DNA from 3 places in the Paracoccus sp. TOH genome. Region 3 is predicted to be linked to each of the others. Evidence: riboswitches for the same ligand, from Rfam matches in the RefSeq annotation. Region 3 holds a riboswitch; each other region holds the start of a gene.
What was found. A riboswitch is a leader RNA that binds a small molecule or an ion and turns the genes downstream of it on or off. The one in region 3 is predicted to bind cobalamin.

Region 1 (7,262 bases), on a different replicon from region 3:
CTGGAACCTGACCGGGGGCCGCGTCCATGCCACCGACGCCACCAATGCCGCCCGCACCCTGCTTTACAACATCGTCGAGAACCGTTGGGACGCGGAAATCTGCGCGCTGCTGGACATCCCCATGGCGCTGCTGCCCGAGGTCCGCGACTGCGCCGGCGATTACGGCACCACGCGCGCCGACCTGTTCGGGCGCGAGATCCCGATTCTTGGCGTTGCCGGCGACCAGCAGGCGGCGACGGTCGGCCAGGCCTGTTTCGCGCCGGGCATGATGAAATCGACCTATGGCACCGGCTGCTTCGCGCTGCTGAACACCGGCGAGAAGATGGTGGCGTCGAAGAACCGGCTGCTGAGCACCATCGCCTATCGGCTGGACGGCCGCACCACCTATGCGCTGGAGGGCTCGATCTTCATCGCCGGGGCGGTGGTGCAATGGCTGCGCGACGGGCTGAAGATCATCCGCCACGCCGCCGAGACCCAGCCGCTGGCCGAGGCGGCCGACCCGGCGCAGGAATTGCTGCTGGTGCCGGCCTTCACCGGGCTGGGGGCGCCCTATTGGCGGCCGGAATGCCGGGGCGCGGTCTTCGGGCTGACACGCAATTCCGGCCCGGCCGAGTTCGCCCGCGCGGCGCTGGAGAGCGTGGGTTTCCAGACCCGCGATCTTCTGGAAGCCATGCGCGCCGACTGGCCGGATGCCGCGCAGGGCGTGCTGCGCGTCGATGGCGGCATGGCGGCCAGCGACTGGACCATGCAGTTCCTGGCCGACATCCTCGGCGCGCCGGTGGACCGGCCGCGCGTGACCGAGACGACGGCGCTGGGCGCCGGCTATCTGGCCGGCCTGGGGGCGGGCCTGTGTCCGTCCCCCGAGGAGTTCGCCCGCGACTGGGCCCTGGAGCGCCGTTTCGAGCCCATCATGGCCGAGGCTGTGCGCGAGGCCCGCTATGCGCGCTGGCAAAGGGCCGTCCAGGCCACCATCGCCGCCGCCGGCTGATCCCGCGGGGGCGGCTAAAGCGCGCCGCCCCGAAGCGTGTCGAGTGGCTGGAACATCAGCCCGTCCGGCCCCTGCACCAGGTGGGCGGTGATGCCGAAGACCCGGGCGAGGTTTTCGGCGGTCAGCACCGCCTCGGGCGGACCATCGGCGGCGATGCCGCCCTGGTGCAGCATGACCAGCCGCGTGCAATGCCGCGCCGCCAGCCCCAGGTCGTGCAGCGAGGCCAGGACGGCATGGCCCTGCTCGGCCAGCTGCCGGAACAGCCGCATCACGTCGATCTGCGCCGCCGGGTCCAGCCCGGCGATCGGCTCGTCGGCGATCAGCAGCGGCGTTTCCTGCGCCAGCGCCCGGGCGATCAGCGTGCGGGCCTGCTCGCCGCCCGACAGTTCGGTGGCGCGGCGGTGGCGCAGCGGGGCCAGGTGCAGCGCGGCGATGGCGCGTTCGATGGCGGCGCGGTCGGCGCTGCCTGCGGAATGCGGATGGGCGATGCGGCCAAGCGCCACCAGCGCCTCGACCGGCATCGGCCAGGCGATCTCGCGGCCCTGCGGCATATAGGCGGCGGCGCGGGCGCGTTCGCGCGCCGGCAGCGCCGCCAGCGAGCTGTGGCCCCGCGCCGGCAAAAGTCCCAGGGCGGCGCGCAGCAGCGTGGTCTTGCCGGCGCCGTTCGGACCCAGCAGGCCGACGAACTCGCCGGCGCCGAGGCGCAGGTCGATGCCGTCCAGAACCGGGCGGCCGGCGCGGTGCAGCGACAGGGCGCGAAGCTCCAGCATGGTCACAGCCCCTCGCGCCGGGTTTTCAGGATCAGGTGCAGGAAGAAGGGCGCCCCCACCAGCGCCGTCAGCACCCCCAGCTTCAGGTCGCGACCCGGTGCGATCAGCCGCACGGCGATGTCGGCAGCCAGCACCACCGCCGCGCCCCCCAGCGCCGAAGCCGGGACCAGCCGCGCCGGGCTGGCGCCCACGGCGCGGCGCAGGACATGCGGCACCACCAGTCCGACGAAGCCCACCGTCCCGGCCACGGCCGTGGCGCTGCCGATCAGCGCGGCGATGCCCGCGACCAGCATCAGCCGCAGCCGGCCCAGATGCACGCCGCTGGAGGCGGCCGCATCTTCGCCCAGCGTCAGCGCCTGCAGGGCGCGGCGCGTCGGCCACAGCACCGCGAAGCCCAAGCCCATGAACGGCGCCGCGATCCAGACATGCAGCATTGAGCGGTCCGCCAGCGAGCCCATCATCCAGAACACGATCTCGTTGGCGGCGAAGGGATTGGGCGACAGGTTCAGCACCAGCGAGGTGCCGGCCCCGGCCAGGGCCGAGATGGCGATGCCGGCCAGGATCAGCGCCAGCGTGCCGCCGCGCGGCCCGGCCAGCGCCAGCACCAGCAGCACCGACAGCGCCGCGCCGGCCAGCGCCGCCAGCGGCAGGCCCAGCGGAAAGGCGGCCGACAGCCCGGTCTGGATCGCCAGCACCGCCCCCAGCGCCGCCGAGGCGCTGGTGCCGATCAGCCCCGGCTCGGCCAGCGGGTTGCGCAGGAAGCCCTGCAGCACCGCGCCCGACATCCCCAGCGCCGCGCCGACCAGCAGGCCCAGGATGGCGCGCGGCAGCCGCAGCTCACGCATGACCAGGACCAGCATCTCGTCGCCGCGGCCAAGCAGCGCGGCAAGGCTCTGGCCGGCGCCGATCCCGGCCGGGCCGGTCAGCAGCGAGGCCAGGAACAGCGCCGCGACCAGCAGCGACAGCGCGGCGATCAGCAGCGGCTGACGCGGCGCGGTCATCGCGCCGTCTCCAGCGACAGGCGGGCGTCGCGCAACTGCGCCACGGCGCGCAGGATGAAGGGGGTGCCGCAGACCCATTCGGGATCGGTCATCACCTCGGCCGGCGCCCCCCGGGTCAGCGCCCGCAAGGCCGGGTGGTCCAGCACCTCCTGCCCGCGGGCGCTGCCCGGATAGCGGCGGCCCTCGACCAGCAGGTCGGGCTCCGCAAGCAGCAGCGTCTCCAGCGGCAGGACGCCGCCCGCGGGCAGCCCGAGCGTGTCGGCGACATTGTCGAAGCCGGCCAGAGTCACGATCTGCCCGGCCAGGCTGGCCGAGCCCGAGCTGTAGCCGTTCACCGCATAAAGCGCCGCGCGCGGGCGCGGGCCGGGCGGTGCATCGGTCAGCCGCGCCAGATCGGCGTCGAACCGCGCCAGCAGCGCCTCGGCCGCCGTCTCGCGGCCCAGCACCTCGCCCATACGGCGGATATTGGCGCGGATGCCGGCGATGTCGGTCTCGACCGGGAAGACCTCGACCGGGACATCCAGCCGTTCCAGCAGCCGGATCGCCCCCGGCGCGGTCCAGCCGCCGGCCAGAACCAGGTCGGGCCGGGCCAGGAAGATCTCCTCGACCAGGCCGTGATTGACCGGCAGGCGCGACGCCGCCTCGGCCATGGCCGAGGCGGTGGGATCCTGCGCCAGATACGAGACCGAGACCAGTTGCCCCGGCGCCGCCAGCAGCATGGCAAGCTGGTCGGTGCACAGGTTCATCGACAGCACCCGGCGCGGCGGCTCGGCCGCGGCGGGCAGGGACAGGCCGGGCAGGGACAGGCCGGCCAACAGGCAGGCGGCCAGGCGAAGCCGCCTTACCATTGCGCCGTCAGTCCCGCGTAAACGGTGCGGCCCTGGCCGTAATAGCCCCAGGCTTCGGAATAATCCTCGTCGAACAGGTTCACGACGCGGCCGGTCAGCCGGACATTCCCGGTCAGGTCATAGCCGGCGGCCAGGTTCACGGTCACGTAATCGGGCAGTTCGGTGGTGGCCGGAAGGTCGGGCCAGGCGGTGTTGAACCATTCCTCGTCGTAATTGCCGGCGACATAGCGCAGATCGGCCGTGACCGTGCCGCGACCCTGCGCGAAATCGCCCGTGGCGCGCAGCCCCAGCCGGTGGCGCGGCTGGCGGGTGATGGGCGTGTCGTTCTCGGTGCGGGCATCGGTATAGGTATAGGTTGCGCCCAGCCGCAGCCAGTCCGCCGCTTCGTATTCCAGATCGATCTCGAAACCCTTGCGGGTGCTGGTGCCGGCGACGTTCACCGAGGTTTCGCCGGCCCCGGCGATCATGTCCTCGACCTTGCTGGTGAACAGGGTCGCGCCGAGCTGGCCGCGGCCGGCGGCGAAGTCCAGATCGGCGCCGATTTCATAGCTGCGGCTGGTTTCGGGGGTCAGGTCCGGGTTGCCGTGATAGGTGCCGGGCGTATAGCCGTAAAGCTGGAACATGTCGGGATTGACGGTGGCCTCTCCGGCCGCGGCGCGCAGGCGCAGGTCGCGCCCGGGCAGTTGCCAGGCGCCGGCGATGTTCCAGGTGGTCGCGTCGCGGAAATCCTCGTTGAAATCCCGCCGCAGCCCGGCCTGGACGCCGATGCCGTTGTCGAACTGCCCCTGATATTCCAACGCGACCGATTTGGTGTCGCGTTCAAACCGGCCGCCGGGTGCAAAGAAACTTTCGTAGCTTTCGCGCTTCTTCTGCAGGGCCAGGTTCAGCTTCTGCGCGGCGTCGCGGGCATGGCCGCCGTCCAGCGCCCAGGTAGCGGTATATCGGAAATCCCGCAGCCGCGAGGCATCGTCATAATCGGGCACGCCGGCGTCGAAATGATCGGTGGTCTGGTTCATCCCCCCGATGAAGAATCGGTTCAGCAACCGGCCAGCCAGTGCCTCGGCCTCGAGCCAGAGCGAGCCGTAGGTTTCATTCCGGTCCGCGGTGTGCGGCGTGTCGATCACGTAGTCGTCGGGAGAATCGACCAGATCGAACCGGGATGCGTCATAGCCGTATTCCTGCCAGCTGCGCCGCAGGGTGAAGCCGGCGGTCACCGCCTCGCTGATGGTATAGGAACCGCTGAGGGTCAGGGTCTCGCGATCGTTGAACTCGGTATCGCCGCCCGGCGTGCGCGAGGCGTCCTCGCCATCGGTATGGCGCGTCGCGGCCGAGAAGCTGATCTGGCCGCGCTCGCCCATGGCGCGGACATAGGCGCTGGCGGCGCGGGTGGCCTGGCCACCGATCTCGACCCCGCCGCCATAGCTGAGTCCCGGGGCGGCGGCGCGGCGGGTGGTGATCGAGATCACCCCGGCGGCGGCATTGGCGCCGTAGATCGTCGATTGCGGGCCGCGCAGCACCTCGATGCGCTCGATATCCTCGGTCAGCAGGCCGCTGAACACATAGTCGCCGCTGCCGGGGGCATTGGCCTCGACCCCGTCGATCAGCACCAGCACATGGTTGGATTCCCCGCCGCGGATGCGGACCTTGGTCAGCGTCTCGCCGGTCGAGGTGACGGCCAGGCCGGGCAGGTCGCGCAGCGCGTCCTGGACGGTGACGAAACCGCGCGCCTGCAGATCCTCGGCGGTCAGGATGCTGTGGGCGCGGCCATAGGCGCTTTCCACGACCGGCGACAGGCCGCCGGACAGCACGACCGTATCCAGCATCACCGGCTGCTGCGCGTCCTGGCCCAGGGCGGCGGCGGGCAGGAGCAGGGCGGTGGCGGCAAGCAGGGAAACCCGGGTTCTGAACATTCCAAAGCCTTTCCAGCGCGGGGCTTGGCCCGCGATTTGCAGAACTGTCCTGCGGAAAGGCCAAGGGCAGCCCGGCCGCAGCACGGAGACTGTCACCTCTGCGGAACGGCCGCTTTCCGGGCGCGCCCCGCGCCGGGAATGGGTGATCGCTGCGGCAGGTCTCCTGGCTTGCGGATCATTGCTCGGGCCGGCCTTCCCGGGATGCCCCCAGTGGCGCCTGCGGCCTTCGCTCACCGCATACAGTTGCGGGGGCAGCCCCGGCCTTGCCCGGTCCGCGTCGCGGCCCAAGGCGCACCGATGTTCCCTTTTCATCCGGCAGCGCCGGAAACCGTAGCGGCCCCGCATTGCCGCAGCGCAGCCCGTCCTGTCAAGCGCGCCGTGCCGCTGCCGGTTGCCGGCCGGGGGCCGGCCGGGGCGCGGCAAAGGCCCCGTGCCCCGGAAAATACCGATCTGGCCGCAGCTTTTCCCGCCCGGACCCGCCGCCCCGGCGACGGCCCGCCGGCGGCTGCGTCATTCCGCCGCTGCCAGCGTGGCGCGGATCGCCCGGGCCAGCCGGCGGCAGCCTTCCTCCAGCGCCTCGGGCGGGTTGAGGGTGAAGTTGATCCGCAGCGAGCGGCGGTCCTGGCCCTGGGGGTCGAAGACGCTCGAGGGCGAGATGCAGACGCCATGCGCCAGCCCCGCCTGCAGCAGCCGGTCGGTATCCAGCCGCGGGTCGCGGGCCGTGGCCCAGACGAACATGCCGCCCGACGGCACCTGCCAGTCCAGATCGCCCGCCAGATGTTCGCGCATCGCCGCGCAAAGCGCGTCGCGGCGCGCGCGGTAAAGCGACAGGATCGCGGGCCGGATCCGCTCGGTCATGCCGCCTTCCAGCGCCCGCAGCGCCAGCATCTGCGACAGCCCGCTTGTGCACATGTCCGAGCCCTGCTTGGCGGTGGCCAGCGCCGCGATCATCGCGGGCGCCGCGACCACCCAGCCGATGCGCAGGCCGGGGGTCAGTTCCTTGGACAGCGAGCCCATGTAGACCACCGGCCCGGCATAGGGCCCGGGATGGCCGGCCGCCGAGAGGTCGAGCAGCCGGGGCAGTGGCGCGCCCTCGTAATAAAGCACGCCATAAGGGTCGTCCTCGATCAGCCAGGTGCCGGTTTCATGGGCGGCGGCGACCAGCGCCTGCCGCTCGGGCAGCGAGACCAGCCGGCCGCTGGGATTCGAGAAATTCGGCACGGTATAGGCGAACTGCGCGCCCTGCATCGCGGCGCGCGGGTCGTGGTCGTTGCGCTCGATCCGCATCGGGCGATAGCGCGGCGCATGCGGCCGCCAGGCGTCCAGCGCCCCCAGATAGGCCGGGCTCTGCGCGGCGACCGTGCCGCCGGGCTGCAGCAGCACCTTTCCCACCAGCTCCAGCGCCTGCATCCCGCCGGTGGTGATCAGCACGTTGTCGCGGGTCAGCCGCAGGTCGGGGGTCGAACACCGCGCCGCGATCAGCTCGCGCAGGGCCGGCAGGCCGGGGATCGGGCCATAGCCCAGGGATTCGGCCGGGTGGCTGCGGATCACCTCGGCGGCCAGGTCGGCCAGCTCCTCGACCGGCCAGAGCGAGGGTTCGGGCAGGCCGCCGCCCAGATTGATCAGATCCGGGATCTGCCCGGCGGCCAGAAAGACCGAGGTCACGTCATTGGTCTGCGCGAGCCATGGCGCAAAGCCGCGGCGGCTGGCGGCCTGCGGCTGGGCCGGGGCGATGGGGGCGTCGG
Region 2 (7,262 bases), 230 kb from region 3:
CGCCGCCTGCAGCCCGCAGCGCCACATCGCTGCCGGCGCGCCGACGCTGGTCGCGGTCGGGGCCGGGGAGCTGCCCGAACTGATGCGGCAATCCGACGATTACGCCGCGGCCTGCCGGCGGGCGGGCCAGCCGGCGGCGCTGCTGCATGTTGCCGGTTGCGACCATTTCCAGGTGCTGGACGACCTTGCCGACCCGGCCGGCGCGCAACTGACCGCGCTGGCCCGGCTGGGCCGGTGAGGGGGGCGCAGGGCGCTGAACCGGGCCTGAAACGTGCCGAAGCCCCCGGCAGACTGCAGACTGCCTGCTGGCAGCGCGGCGTCATTCTGACGCGATGCGGCGCGGGCCGCAAAGGAGGAACCCGCTTCCCTTGCGGTTGAACATCCGCGCCTGATGAATGCAGCGGCGCGGCACGCGGGGTCCGCCGCTATTCTTCGAGGCAGCGAAAGCGAAGCAGAGTGGCGTGGTCGGCCGGGTCGGTCAGGGCCGTCGCGCCGACGCGGAAGGTCCGGGCCAGGCGGGCAGGGGTCAGCACATCCCGGGGCCGGCCGCAGGCGATCAGGCGCCCGTCCGCCATCACCCCCAACCGGTCGCAGCCCATGGCCTGGTTCAGGTCGTGCAGCGCCAGGATCACCGTCACCGGCAGGCGGTCCACCAGCCGCAGCAGCGCAAGCTGGTGGTGGATGTCCAGATGGTTGGTCGGCTCGTCCAGCAGCAGAAGCCGGGGGCGCTGCGCCAGGGCGCGGGCGATATGCACGCGCTGGCGCTCGCCCCCCGACAGGGTGGGCCAATGCGCGCCGGTCATCTGGGCCATGCCGACCGCGGCCAGCGCCTGATCGACGATCTGCGCATCCGCCGCGCCAAGCGGCTGCAGCGCCGACAGCCATGGGGTGCGGCCCAGCTCGACGGCAGCGCGGACAGAGAGCGACTCGTCGGTATCGGCCTGCTGTTCGACCAGGGCGATGCGACGGGCGATCTGCCGCCGGGACAGCCGGGACAGCGATGTGCCGTCCAGCCGCACCTCGCCCTCGGCGCGCGGCAGCAGCCCGGCGATCAGCCGCAGCAGCGTCGACTTGCCCGAGCCGTTGGGGCCGATCAGGCCGAAGGTCTCGCCTGACGCGATCTCAAGCGTCACGTCCTCGACGATGCGGCGCGGCCCGGCCTTCCAGCCCAGGGCGGTGGTGGACAGTCTCATCCCCGTCTCCGGCTGCGGATCAGGATCAGGGCGAAGCCCGGCGCGCCGACCAAGGCGGTGACGACGCCGATCGACACCACCTGCCCGGGGATCAACATCCGCGAGGCGATGTCGGCGACGATCAGGAACACCGCCCCGGCCAATGCCGACCAGGGCACCAAACGGCCATGCCGAGGCCCGACCGCAAGGCGCACGGCATGGGGGATGACAAGGCCGACGAAGCCGATGGAGCCGACAAGGCTGACCATCACCGCCGTCATCAGCGTGATTGCCCCGATCAGCACCGCCTGCACCCAGCGGACCGGGATGCCAAGCGCCGCCGCGGATTGCGCGCCGAAGGCAAAGCCGTCCAGCGCGCGGATGTGCCAGCAGCAGGCCAGGAACCCCGCCAGCGCGACCGGCCCGGCCAGCGCGACGTCGGGCCAGCGTACGCCGGACAGGTTGCCCAGAAGCCAGAACATGATCCCGCGCGCCTGTTCGGCATTGGCGGATTTGGCGATGAAGAAGCTGGTCAGCGCGTTGAAAAGCTGCGACCCGGCGATTCCGGCCAGAACCAGTTGCGCCGACCCGCCGCCCGCGGCCCGCGCCAGGGTCGAGACCAGTGCGAAAGCCAGCAGCGCGCCGATGAAGGCGCCGGTCGAAAGCCCCAGCGTCCCGCCGCCGACCCCCAGGATCGCCACCGCCACCGCGCCGGTGGAGGCCCCGGCCGAGACGCCCAGCAGGTAGGGATCGGCAAGGGCGTTGCGGATCAGCGCCTGCAGCACCACGCCCGACAGCGCCAGCCCCGCCCCGCAGGCGGCGGCGACCAGGATGCGCGGTATCCGGTAGTTCCAGACGATGGCCGCGTCGATGGGATCGACCGGAAACCCGGCCCCCCCGAGCTTGTTGGCAAGCTCCGCCGTCACCGTCGCAACCGGCAGCGGCGTCTCGCCGATGACGACCCCGGCCAGGATCGCCGCCAGCAGCAGGCCCAGCCCGAAGGCCCCGCGCCAGACGAGAAGCCAGAGGTGGGGCCGGACCCGAAGCCGGCCGGCAAGGGTCGCCGTCTCGGTCATCGCAGCCCAAGCACCGGCAGCGCCGCGGCCAGCGTCTCGAGCGCGGCGATGTTGCGGATCGAGGGATCCATCGCATGGGCGTCCAGGATCACGATCCTGTCGTTTTCGACCGCATCCATCTGGCGGGTGACCGGATCGGATTTCAGGAAGGCGATCTTCTTCTCGTGATCGTCGGCCTCGTACCGGCGACGGTCCATCCGGGCGATGACGATGATCGACGGGTTGGCCCGCGCGATGGTCTCCCAGCTGATGGCCGGCCATTCCTCGTCGCTTTCGACGATGTTTCTCAGCCCCAGCTTCGCCATCAGGTAGCCGGGCGGTCCCTTGCGCCCGGCGACATAAGGATCGACATCCATTTCCGCCGAGGAGAACCAGAATACCGCCGAGGCGTCCTGCAGGTTCAGCGCCTTCGCCTTGTCGCTGGCCGCCGCCTCGCGCGCCTGCAGCTGCGCCACCAGCGCCTCGGCCCGCTCGGGCACGTCGAAGATGCGGCCCAGCTCGTTGACGCCGGCATAGACCGACTGCATCTCGAACATGGTCGAGCGGGTGCCGTCAGAGCCGCTGGCATTGTCCTTGTGCCAGCAGTCGGCGGGCAGGACATAGGTCGGGATGCCGACATCGGCGAATTGTTCGCGCGTGGCGACGATGCCCTGCGGGCCGACATGCCATTCGTATTGCGCGGCGACGAGGCCGGGCTTCCTCGCCACCACCGATTCGAAGCTCGGGTCGTTGTCGGCCAGCCGCTCGATCCCGGCATTCGTGTCGCGAAATTCGGGCAGGACTTCGGTGAACCAGACCGAGGTGGCGGTCACCTTCTCGGCCAGTCCCAGCGAATACAGGATCTCGGTCGCGGCCTGACCCAGGGTGACGGCGCTGTCGGGCGCCTGGTCGAAGGTCAGATCGACCCCGCAATTCTGCAGCTTCAGCGGGTATTGCGCCCCGGCTGTGACGGGCGGCGCGAAGCCGGTCGCGCAAAGCAGCGCGGCGGTCAGGAAGCGGACGAACATGGCATGTCTCCGATGATGACGGCAGCCGAAGACAGGAGGGGAGAGCGCGGCCCAAGACCGGCCGGCGCCCCGCCCCGAAGGCGGTCGCGGCGGCTGGCTGGAACCGGTGCGGCAAGGCACCTCGGGGCAAAATTCATCCGGCACCTCCCCGGGCACCCCGCCCGGGCTGGGTTGAGATTGACGTCGGCAGGTCTCCTGACTGGCGGGTCATCGGGGCGTCGCGGCCTTCCCATGGCGGTTGCCACAGTGGCGTCGTCGCGAAATCCCTTGCCGCCTACAGTTGCGGGGGCAGTTCCGGTTCGCCGGACAGGTCCGGCGGCGGATTCCCTTTCAATTCCTTGCGGAAACCGACGATGTCGGACTAGCCCGCCCGCCGGCCGATGGCAAGCCGTATCGTCCGCCGAACCGCCGTGCGGCTTCCCGCCCGCCGCTCATGCTGCAGCGCAGAACGCATGGCGGGTTTGCCACGGGCATGGCTACTGCCGCCGGCTGTCGCGGCCTATATCCGTCCTGTCCGAAACAGGCCCGCTGAACGGGCAAGATGAAAAAGGTGCCAAGATGTCCGCTGTCGAAATGAGCCATAACCCCGCTGCCGGTGGCTTGGGCCGCATCGTTGCGCGTGTGACCGCCACGGTTGCCGGCTGGAACAACGCCCGCATCACCCGCCGCGAGCTGAACCTGCTGACCGATCGCGAGCTTGACGATATCGGCCTGACCCGCGGCGATATCGAGCGGATTGCCCGCCGCGCCTGAGGCGTAGCCGGCGATGAACGGACCCCGCGGCGATGCCTCGGGGTTTTTTCATGTCCGCCGGCCCGGCCCGGGCGCAGATCGCCCGCCGGCGGGCGATTGGGCTTGCCCGGCCGCCGCCCTTGCCTGATGCTGGCGGCATGACCGCGGCCCGTTCCCATTCCTTTCGCGACGACCCGCTGGTGCCGGGCTTCGACGATTCCGCACCGCTGGCCGTGATGGATGCGGAATGCGCGCTTTGCAGTTGGGGGGCGCGGATGATCCATCGTATGGACCGCTCGGGAGACGTGCGGATATGTCCGGTCCAGACGCCGCTCGGGGCGGCGCTGCTGCGGCATTACGGGCTGGATGCGGAAGATCCCCCGAGCTGGCTGTTCATCGAGGATGGCATCGCCCATTCCGATTGCGACGCGCTGATCCATGCCGGGCGGCGGCTGGGCGGAGCCGGCCGGCTGGCCGCGCCGCTGCGCCTGCTGCCGCGCGGGCTGCGCAACTGGCTTTACCGGCGCGTCGCGCGCAACCGTTACCGGCTGTTCGGCAGGTCGGACATGTGCGCCCTGCCCGATCCGGCCTTCCAGCGGCGACTGCTTCGCTGACGGTCTCCGCCCCGGAGGAGCAAGGAGGGCCGGGAGCCGGCCGTCATTCGCCGCGCCGGGCCTTGCCCGGTGCCGCATCTATTTCCTCGGCCACCAGTTGCTGCAGCGTCCAGATGTAATCGTCATGGATGCCGTGTTCCGCCAGACCCCGGACCGTGCGCAGCAGGTATTCCGCGCCGGACCCGGCCGCCCCGGCCGCACGGGCCAGCCGCCGGGCCTGTTCCTCGACGGTCAGTTCGGCAAGCTGCGTGCCGACCGGATCGGCATAGAAGGTCAGGGCCGGTTCGCGCCCGCGTTCGGTCTCGACCTCGATCCAGCAGGCATTGGCCGCGAGTTCATGGGCGACCAGCTCGCGCCGCAGGATGGCGCGCAGCGATTGCGTCTCGGTTCCCGGGGCGATGTCCAGCACCAACCCGTCGCAGCAGCCGCCCGAGGCAAGGGCGAGCATCAGCCCCGGCCGGTCCGGGGTGCCGCGGAAATGTTCGAGCGAGATCGAGAAGCTGCGATGCCAGCCAAGCGCGGTGGCGCGGCGGCGGGCGCCGACGGCAAAGCCGGGGTTCCAGATCAGCGAGCCATAGGCGAAGACTGGGATCGGCCGCGGCCGCCCGCGCGTCAGCCGGTCGGCCAGAAGGTCCAGATCGTCATCCTCGAGCATCCGCCAGCGCGGGTCGTGCAGCGGTCCCTCGGCCGCGGCCACGCGGGCGACATGATCGTCGGACAGCGCGATGGGGCGGCAAGTGGTCATGGGCTCTCCTGCGGGCGGTGACGAATCCACCCCCGCAAGGTTTCCGCCGGCAAGGGACGGGTCAACCCCGAAACCGCGATGCCCTATGCCGCGCCCTGCAAGGGTCTTTCGCGGGATTTCGGCGCGGTCGCCGGCATGCCCGGCGGGGACATGTCCAGAAGCCGGCCGCACAGCCGCGCCCGTTGCGCCATTGTCGCATCGGGCCGGTCTGCACCTCGGTCACCTCGACCGTCGGCCAGGCCGGAGCGGGAATCGCCCCGACGCTGGATCTCGGGGCAGCGGATGGCAGAATCATGCGTCCGTCACGGCGGCCCCCGTTTCGGTTGCCGAGGAAAAACCTCGGGCCGGTGCGGCCATGTTCCGGCGCGCGCCTTCACCGCCGGCCGATGCTTCCCCCGGGATCACCGTTTCGGATTAGGGGTTCTCTGTCATGCGGGGGGCGGCGCGCCGATGTTAGTCTGAAGCCCGGAAACGTCATGCAGGAGGAGAGCAAGATGACGCAATTCACTCGGGCTGCGGGTATGGCCATCGCGACCGTGTCGATGTGGCTGGGCGGCATGGTCAGCGCCGAGGACGCTGCCCAGATCACCCATATCGACGATGCCCAGTCGATGGAGATCGCGCCCATGGAGACGCCCGGCGTGAACGCCTTCCTTCAGGACGTGGTCGGTTCGGACAATCCCGACAAGCCGATCACCTGCGGCTTCTTCCGGCTGGAAGCCTCGGCCGAGCCGCTGGTCTATACTTATGATTACGACGAGACCAAGCTGATCCTGGAAGGGGAGATCACGGTTTCGGATGGCACGAACAGCTTCGACGCGACCGCGGGCGATGTGCTTCTGCTGCCCAAGGGCGCCAAGGTGACATTCACCACCAAGACCGCCGGCAAGGCTTACGTCTGCGGCGCACGCCTGCGCGACACCGCCTAGGCGCGGGATCGGAAAGGGGAGGAAAAAATGAAAAAGATCAGCACGGGGATGATCCCCGTGGCGGTCGCGCTGATCGCGGGCGCGGCCGCTGCCGAGGAAAGGCTCAACCTGGGCGACCTGACGCAGGGCGACCCGTTCTTCTATACCGCCGACCAGTCGATCAAGGCCGATGACGGGCAGTCGAAGCTGCTCGGTACCGGCCGGCCGTCGCGGACCCATTCGCAGATCCCGCATCTGCCGGTCTATATCGGCTACATGAGCACCAACTACACCTATCGCTTCGTCACCGTCGCCGAGCAGGTGCTGACGATGATCGGCGAGGGCAAGCATGGGCTGTGGCGGGTGCAGGAAAACGGCACCATCCGCGAATATCTCAAGCCCGGCGCCAAGGGCCTGGCCCCCGGCGCCGATCCGCTGGCGCCCGAAAACCTGGAGGCCGTGCGCCAGGACTACGCCTCCTATCTGCCCAGCGAGGGCTGGGACGGCTATCGCTATCCCGATCAGCAGGTCGATGCCGAGGGCCGGCTGACCTTCGTCGACCTGCCGGTGACGCATCCGAAATACGAGGGCCGGTATGCCGGGCATGTGCCCATCGACCTGCCCAATTTCTACTGCACCATGTCCGAGAACGATTTCCCCTATGCCCGGCTGGCCATGGATTTCGCCTTCTCGCAGCCCGGCGCCAACCAGGTCGGGCCGCTGGGCAAGCGCGCCGGGCTGGACATCAGGGAAAACTACACCCGGGTGCTGCAACTGACGCAGTTCCCGGATGCGCGTTCCTGGGTGAATGTCGGCCAGCCGGGGCAGGACGCGCTGCATGTCGACTGGAAGCCCGTCGATGCCGGCCGCATGCAGGCGGAATATTACCTGGTCGAGCGGCCGTTCTTCAACAAGCCCTATCTGTTCCTGATGGCGGTGTTCGACAATCCGGACAATGCGGACTTCCGCTATGTCCGCCCGGACGGCGCCTATTGGAACGACCTGCCC
Region 3 (7,262 bases):
GTGCTGCTGAACAGCGCCCTGCCGTTGCCCGAAGCGTTGCAGGCCGAGGTCGTCCGCCTGACCGCCTTCCTGCTGACCATGGCGCTGGCCGCGATGGGGCTGGAGACCGACATCCGCAAGCTGCGCGCCAAGGGCATCCGGCCGCTGGCGCTTGGCGCGCTGGCCTGGCTGTTCATCTCGACCCTGGGCCTCGGGCTGGTGACGCTGATCTGAGTCTTCGGCATTGAGCGGCCCGGCCGCGATGCCTAGATTGGGCGCGATCCTTCGAGGGACCGCGCCCATGGCCTTGCAGCCCGCCGACACCCGCCCGCTGACCCGGCGCGAGACCGAGGTCCGCCGCTTCGTCCGCGCCCGCTATGGTCTGCGCGGCACGCTGGCGCTGCATCGCCATGCCCTTGGCCCCGACCTGCTGCGCGCACCGGTCAACGTCATGCTGTCGCCGCTGTTCCTGCTGGTGCGGCTGGTCGCGCCGCTGTTGCGGCGCATCGGGCTGGTCCGGGCCGGCGACTGGCTGGCGCGCCGGCAGATCTTCCTGACCTCCGACGTGGCGCAGCGGATCGAGGCGGATCTGGCCGGCTTCATCGACGACCTGGCGGAACAGGACCTGGCCCCCAGGGCGCCGCCCGAGACCGTGGCCCGCGCCGTCTCGGACTATGCCGAGACCCGCAACGCGGTCTCCGAGATCACCACCTCACTGCTGGTTCTGCTTTCGGGGCTTCTGCTGTTCCACCGCGCCACGCCCGGGGTGATCTCGCTGGCCGGGCCGATCGCGCAGCTGCGGGCGCAGACGCAGGCGGTCGAGGATTTCGCGCTGGGAAGCTGGGCCGGGCGCATGTGGTATGGCGCCTTCCCGCGCGAGCTGTCCACCGTCGAGGTGGTGCTGACCGGCGTGGTTCTGGCCATGCTCGCCTCGGTCCTGACCACCTTTGCCGGGCTGGTCGCCGATCCGGTGCAGACGATGACCGGCACCCATCGCCGCCGCATCATGCGGCTGCTGCAGCGGCTGGACCGCGCCGGCACCGCGCCGGCACTGGAGCGCGAGCATCTTCTGGCGCGGCTGGGCGACCTGTCGGATGCGGCGATCAGCCTGTGGCGCAGCTTCCGGGGCTAGGTCTTGCAGATCGAATTGCCGCCGCCATCCGCCAGCATGGCGCTGCCGGCCACAAAGCTGGCGTGATCCGCCAGCCCGGACCAGCGCCCGGGCATGCCTGGCGCGGTGCCCGCGCCGGCCAGCATCCCGGCCGCGCCGCCCGCCGCCACGATCCGCGCGACGCGATCCCGCAACCGTTTCTCGCGCCGGGCAGCAAGGCCCAGCCGCGGCCCTGACGCGCTGGAGGCTCCGGCGTCGATGATGGTCTTGTCTTGCAGCGGCATAGGTCGTCCCTGCCGGCGATCGGCCCGGAATCCGGCGGGACAATCTCCGCCCGGAGCCCCGTTTCTTGCCGCCGAAACCCCAGGCCGGGAATCCGGTCTCTACCAGATATTTGGGGATACTTCGCCTTTCCCACTAGATATGGATTGACCGGCCGTTCCGGCCATGGCTTATTGGCGGGGTCATGGTCAACCCGGAGCGATCCGGGGACGAAGAGGGAAGCCGGTGCGAATCCGGCACTGCCCCCGCAGCTGTAAGCGGAGAGCGACGTTGGAGCACCACTGGGCAACCGGGAAGGCCAGCCGAGCCGAGACCTGCGAGTCAGAAGACCTGCCATGACGCGACAGGACGAAACCGCGCGGCGGGCGCGGGCCGGACCGGTTCGGAGGGGCGCTGCCTTCGGCCGCGGCCTGCCTTTGCCGCGACCATGAAGGAGCAGAGGCATGACCATCACCGTTTATTCCAAGCCCGCCTGCGTGCAATGCACCGCCACCACCCGCGCCCTGGACGCGCGCGGCCTGGATTATCACCTGGTCGACCTGACCGAGGATGACGCGGCGATGGAACTGGTCACTTCGCTGGGTTATCGTCAGGCGCCGGTCGTCGTCGCCGGCGAGGCGCATTGGGCCGGTTTCCGCCCCGACATGATCGGCCGGCTGTCGTAAGGACCGTGGACGGGTCCGGGGTCAGGCTGGTCTATTATTCCTCGGCCTCGGGGAACACGGCGCGTTTCGTGGCGCGGCTCGGCTGGTCGGCCGGGCGCATCCCGCTCTCGCCCCGCGACGCGATGCCGGCGCCCGTCCTGCCCTATGTGCTGATCTGCCCGACCTATGCCGACGGTACGGGTCGGGGCGCGGTGCCGAAACAGGTGATCCGCTTTCTCAACGACCCGGGCAGCCGGGGGTTGCTGCGCGGCGTCATCGCCGCCGGCAACCGGAATTTCGGCGCCACCTATGCCTTGGCCGGTCGGGTGATTTCTGACAAGTGCAACGTTCCCGTGCTGTATCGATTCGAGCTGGCGGGGACTGATCTGGACATTTCCCGCGTTCGGGCGGGGCTGCATGAATTCTGGGGGACGGAATGCTTGACGATGGCGTAAAGGCCGAGCTGGACTATCACGCGCTGAACGCGATGCTGAACCTTTACGACGGCGAGGGGAAGATCCGCTTCGACGCCGACCGCAAGGCCGCGCGGCAGTATTTCCTGCAGCACGTCAATCAGAACACCGTCTTCTTCCACAACCTCGACGAGAAGCTGCGCTATCTGGTCGACGAGGGCTATTACGAGCCCGAGGTGCTGGACCAGTATTCCAAGAACTTTCAGCGCGCGATCTGGGATGCCGCCTATCAGAAGAAGTTCCGTTTCCCGACCTTCCTGGGCGCGTTCAAATATTACACCAGCTACACGCTGAAGACCCGCGACGGCCAGCGCTACCTGGAACGCTACGAGGACCGCGTGGTCATGGTCGCCCTGACACTGGCGCGCGGCGACGAGGGCCTCGCCATGCGGTTCATGGATGAAATGCTCTCCGGCCGTTTCCAGCCGGCGACGCCCACGTTCCTCAATGCCGGCAAGAAATCGCGCGGCGAGCTGATCTCGTGCTTCCTGCTGCGGCTTGAAGACAACATGGAGAGTATCGGCCGCTCGATCAACTCGGCGCTGCAGCTGTCGAAACGCGGCGGCGGCGTGGCGCTGATGCTGACCAACCTGCGCGAGGCCGGGGCGCCGATCAAGGGCATCGAGAACCAGTCCTCGGGCGTCATCCCGGTGATGAAGCTCCTAGAGGATTCGTTCAGCTATGCCAACCAGCTGGGCGCGCGGCAGGGCGCCGGCGCCGTCTATCTGAACGCGCATCACCCCGACATCCTGCGCTTCCTGGACACCAAGCGCGAGAATGCCGACGAGAAGATCCGCATCAAGACGCTGAGCCTGGGCGTGGTGATCCCCGACGTGACCTTCGAACTGGCCAAGAAGAACGCCGACATGTACCTGTTTTCGCCCCACGACGTCGAGCGGGTCTATGGCATGCCCTTCTCGGAAATTTCGGTCACCGAGAAATATGCCGAGATGGTCGACGACAAACGCATCAGGAAGAAGAAGATCAACGCGCGAGAGTTCTTCCAGACCATCGCCGAGATCCAGTTCGAAAGCGGCTATCCCTATATCATGTTCGAGGACACGGTGAACCGCGCCAATCCCGTGCATGGCCGCATCAGCATGTCGAACCTGTGCAGCGAGATCCTGCAGGTGAACGAGGCGAGCGCGTTCAACGAGGATCTGAGCTATGCCCACTTGGGCACTGATATTTCGTGCAATCTCGGCTCGCTGAACATCGCCGCGACCATGGACGGGCCGGATTTCGGCGCCACGGTCGAGGCGGCGATCCGGGCGCTGACCGCGGTGTCGGAAATGTCCTCGATCGACTCGGTCCCCTCGATCCGCCGCGGCAATGACGAGGCGCATGCCGTCGGTCTTGGCCAGATGAACCTGCACGGCTTCCTTGCCCGCGAGCGCATTCATTACGGCAGCCCCGAGGGTGTCGAGTTCACCAGCGTTTATTTCGCCGCCGTCGCCTATCACGCCATCCGGGCCTCGAACCTGCTGGCGCAGGAAAAGGGCCGGACCTTCAAAGATTTCGAGAAGTCGAACTATGCCGACGGCTCGTTCTTCGACACATATACCGAGCGCGACTGGCTGCCGGTTTCGGCCGATGTCGTGCGGGTGTTCGAGGGCATCACCCTGCCCACGCGTGAGGATTGGACGGCGCTGAAGCAATCGGTGATGCAGCACGGGCTTTACAACCGCAATCTGCAGGCGGTGCCGCCCACCGGCTCGATCAGCTATATCAACAACTCGACCAGCTCGATCCACCCGATCGTGGCCAAGATCGAGATCCGCAAGGAAGGCAAGATCGGCCGGGTCTATTATCCCGCCGCCTTCATGTCGAACGAGAACATCGACTATTACCGCGACGCCTACGAGATCGGCCCCGAGGCGATCATCGACACCTATGCCGCCGCGACCGAACATGTCGACCAGGGCCTGTCGCTGACGCTGTTCTTCCCGGCCGAGGCGACGACGCGCGACATCAACCGCGCCCAGATCTACGCCTGGAAAAAGGGCATCAAGACGATCTATTACATCCGGCTGCGCCAGACCGCGCTGGAAGGCACCGAGGTGCAGGGCTGCGTGTCCTGCACGCTGTGACGGCCTTGGCGGTGGGGGCTGTCCGCCCCCACGCCCCCGAGGGTATTTGAGAAACGATGAAAAGGGGTTCTTCGGATGAAGGATCAGGCCATGCGCACGCCCCTGCGGGCGATCAACTGGAACCGGCTGGAGGACGAGAAGGATCTGGAGGTCTGGAACCGGCTGACCGTCAACTTCTGGCTGCCCGAAAAGGTGCCGCTGTCGAATGACGTGCAGAGCTGGGCGACGCTGCGGCCGGCCGAGCGCGCGCTGACCATCCGGGTGTTCACCGGGCTGACGCTTCTGGACACGATCCAGAACACCGTCGGCGCGCCCTCGATGATGCCCGATGCGCTGACCCCGCATGAGGAGGCGGTGCTGTCGAACATCAGCTTCATGGAGGCGGTCCATGCGCGGTCCTACAGCTCGATCTTCTCGACGCTGTGCCTGACCAAGGAGGTCGACGAGGCCTTCCGCTGGGCCGAGGAGAACCCGCATCTGCAGGCCAAGGCCCGGACCATCGTCGAGAAATACCAGGCCGGCAGCGATCCCTTGAAGCGCAAGATCGCCTCGGTCTTTCTGGAGAGCTTCCTGTTCTATTCCGGCTTCTACCTGCCGATGTACTGGTCGAGCCGCGCCAAGCTGACCAATACCGCCGACCTGATCCGGCTGATCATCCGCGACGAGGCGGTGCATGGCTATTACATCGGCTACAAGTACCAGCGCGGGCTGGAGAAGCTGAGCGCCGAAAAGCAGCAGGAGCTGAAGGATTTCGCCTTTTCGCTGATCTTCGATCTCTATGACATCGAGGCGAAATACACCGCCGAGCTTTACGACGATATCGGCCTGACCGAGGACGTGAAGGCCTTCCTGCATTACAATGCCAACAAGGCGCTGCAGAACCTGGGCTACGAGGCGCTGTTCCCGCCCGCCGCCTGCGAGGTCAATCCGGCGATCATGGCGGCGCTGTCGCCCGACAGCGAAAACCACGACTTTTTCAGCGGTTCGGGATCGTCCTATGTCATCGGCAAGGCGGTCGCGACCGAGGACGAGGACTGGAACTTCTGACGCCTCAACCCAGGCCGGCGGCCCGGCTCTGGTCGTCCAGTGCCGCGACGGTCCGGACGGTCAGCGCTTGCGGCGGCGGCGGTTCCAGATCGCCCCAGCCGCGCTCCAACGCCGCCTCGGGGCCAAAAACCGAGGCGCGGGGGATGCTTTCCAGTTCCTGCCAGGTCACCGGGCAGGCCACCGGCGCCCCCGGCCGGGCGCGGATCGAGAAGGGCGCGATGGCGGTGGCGCCGCGTTCGTTCCGCAGCCAGTCGATGAAGATCCGGCCGCTGCGCCCGGCCTTGGCCATGCCGGCGGTGAAACGCTCGGGTTGCCGCCCGGCGGCCAGTACCGCCACACCGCGGGCGAAGTGCTTCAGCCGGTCCCAGCCCAGGATGCGGCGCAGCGGCACCACCAGGTGGATGCCCTTGCCGCCGGTCAGCAGCGGCCACGCGGCCAGCCCCAGATCCGCGAGCAGGTCGCGCAGGTCCAGCGCCGCACCGCGCACCGCGGCGAAGTCCAGCGCCTCGTCGGGATCGAAGTCCAGCACCAGCCGGTCGGGCCGGTCCAGCCGATCGCGATGCGCCGCCCAGAGGTGGAACTCGACGCTGCCCATCTGCACCGCGCCGACGATGCCGGCGGCGTCGGTGACATAGGCATAGGGCGCCGCGGCGCCGTCGCTTTCGGTGATCTCGACCGTCTTCACCGCCTTGGGGAAGCCCTTGCCGGGGTGTTTCTGGAAGAATCGCTCGCCGGCCATGCCCTCGGGCAGGCGCAGAAGCGACAGGGGGCGGTCGGCCATCTCGCGCAACATCGGTCCGGCCACCGCCTGATAGTAACGCGCCAGATCCGCCTTGGTCAGGCGCGGCTGATCGAAGATCACCCGCTTGCCGCTGCTGACGGGGATTCCGGCGATCCGGATCGCATCCTGGGTCATGCTTCCCTCCTGGCGGGTCAACGCCGCCGGGCCGGGTCGGTTCACCGCTCAGTCGTCGAGGCGCGGCAGGAAGCCGCCTTGCTGGGCCAGGATATGGTCATGCACGCGCTGCCCGGCCGGGGACAGCACCATGTCTTCGCGCTTGAGCAGGAACCAGCTGCGCTGGATCGGCAGGCCGATGGCCCTGATCGCCACCAGCCGCCCCGAGCGCAGTTCCTCGGTCACGGTATGCTGCGAGATCAGCGCGATGCCGAGCCCGGCGATCACCGCCTGCTTGATGGTTTCGTTGGTGCCCATCTCGACCATGCGCCAGGGCGTGCCGTCGCCGATGCGGTCCAGGAAGCGCGTCATCAGGATCCGGGTGCCCGAGCCCGGCTCGCGCGCCAGAAAGGTCTCGGCCAGCAGGTCCTGGGGCATGACCGGGTCGGCCGAGACCAGCGGATGATCTGGCGGCGCCACGATGATATGCGGATGCGGGCCGACCGGCTCGGCCTGCACGGCCGGGTTGCGCGGCGGCCGGCCCATGATCGCCAGGTCCAGGGCCCGCGACTGCAGCCACTGGATCACGCTGTCGCGGTTGCCGATGCGCAGCGTCACCTCGACCTCGGGCAGCGCCCGGCGCAGCGCGGCCACCAGTCGCGGGGCAAAATATTTCCCGGTCGAGACCACCCCCAGCGAGACATTGCCGACATGGCCGCTTTTCAGCGCCGCCACGCGGCG

Region 1: linked by a shared signal. The riboswitch ahead of NBE95_RS11500 (TonB-dependent receptor) and the one ahead of nrdH (glutaredoxin-like protein NrdH) in region 3 are both predicted to bind cobalamin.
Region 2: linked by a shared signal. The riboswitch ahead of NBE95_RS18065 (ABC transporter substrate-binding protein) and the one ahead of nrdH (glutaredoxin-like protein NrdH) in region 3 are both predicted to bind cobalamin.

Annotation. Positions count from the first base shown of each region.
Region 1 is NZ_CP098361.1:182,180-189,441, reverse strand. Features, by position in the region: gene glpK (glycerol kinase GlpK) at 1-988, shown strand, start outside; gene NBE95_RS11515 (ABC transporter ATP-binding protein) at 1,003-1,758, opposite strand; gene NBE95_RS11510 (iron ABC transporter permease) at 1,761-2,759, opposite strand; gene NBE95_RS11505 (ABC transporter substrate-binding protein) at 2,756-3,607, opposite strand; gene NBE95_RS11500 (TonB-dependent receptor) at 3,601-5,517, opposite strand; cobalamin riboswitch at 5,653-5,865, opposite strand; gene NBE95_RS11495 (PLP-dependent aminotransferase family protein) at 6,028-7,262, opposite strand, start outside.
Region 2 is NZ_CP098362.1:197,306-204,567, reverse strand. Features, by position in the region: gene NBE95_RS18080 (alpha/beta hydrolase) at 1-238, shown strand, start outside; gene NBE95_RS18075 (ABC transporter ATP-binding protein) at 426-1,193, opposite strand; gene NBE95_RS18070 (iron ABC transporter permease) at 1,190-2,248, opposite strand; gene NBE95_RS18065 (ABC transporter substrate-binding protein) at 2,245-3,255, opposite strand; cobalamin riboswitch at 3,423-3,622, opposite strand; gene NBE95_RS18060 (DUF1127 domain-containing protein) at 3,814-4,008, shown strand; gene NBE95_RS18055 (DCC1-like thiol-disulfide oxidoreductase family protein) at 4,146-4,601, shown strand; gene NBE95_RS18050 (gamma-glutamylcyclotransferase) at 4,645-5,346, opposite strand; gene NBE95_RS18045 (cupin domain-containing protein) at 5,841-6,275, shown strand; gene NBE95_RS18040 (hypothetical protein) at 6,303-7,262, shown strand, end outside.
Region 3 is NZ_CP098362.1:624,791-632,052, forward strand. Features, by position in the region: gene NBE95_RS20060 (YeiH family protein) at 1-213, shown strand, start outside; gene NBE95_RS20065 (DUF6635 family protein) at 281-1,111, shown strand; gene NBE95_RS20070 (hypothetical protein) at 1,108-1,374, opposite strand; cobalamin riboswitch at 1,541-1,725, shown strand; gene nrdH (glutaredoxin-like protein NrdH) at 1,816-2,037, shown strand; gene nrdI (class Ib ribonucleoside-diphosphate reductase assembly flavoprotein NrdI) at 2,064-2,471, shown strand; gene nrdE (class 1b ribonucleoside-diphosphate reductase subunit alpha) at 2,453-4,579, shown strand; gene nrdF (class 1b ribonucleoside-diphosphate reductase subunit beta) at 4,655-5,626, shown strand; gene ligD (non-homologous end-joining DNA ligase) at 5,631-6,542, opposite strand; gene cbbR (LysR family regulator CbbR) at 6,591-7,262, opposite strand, start outside.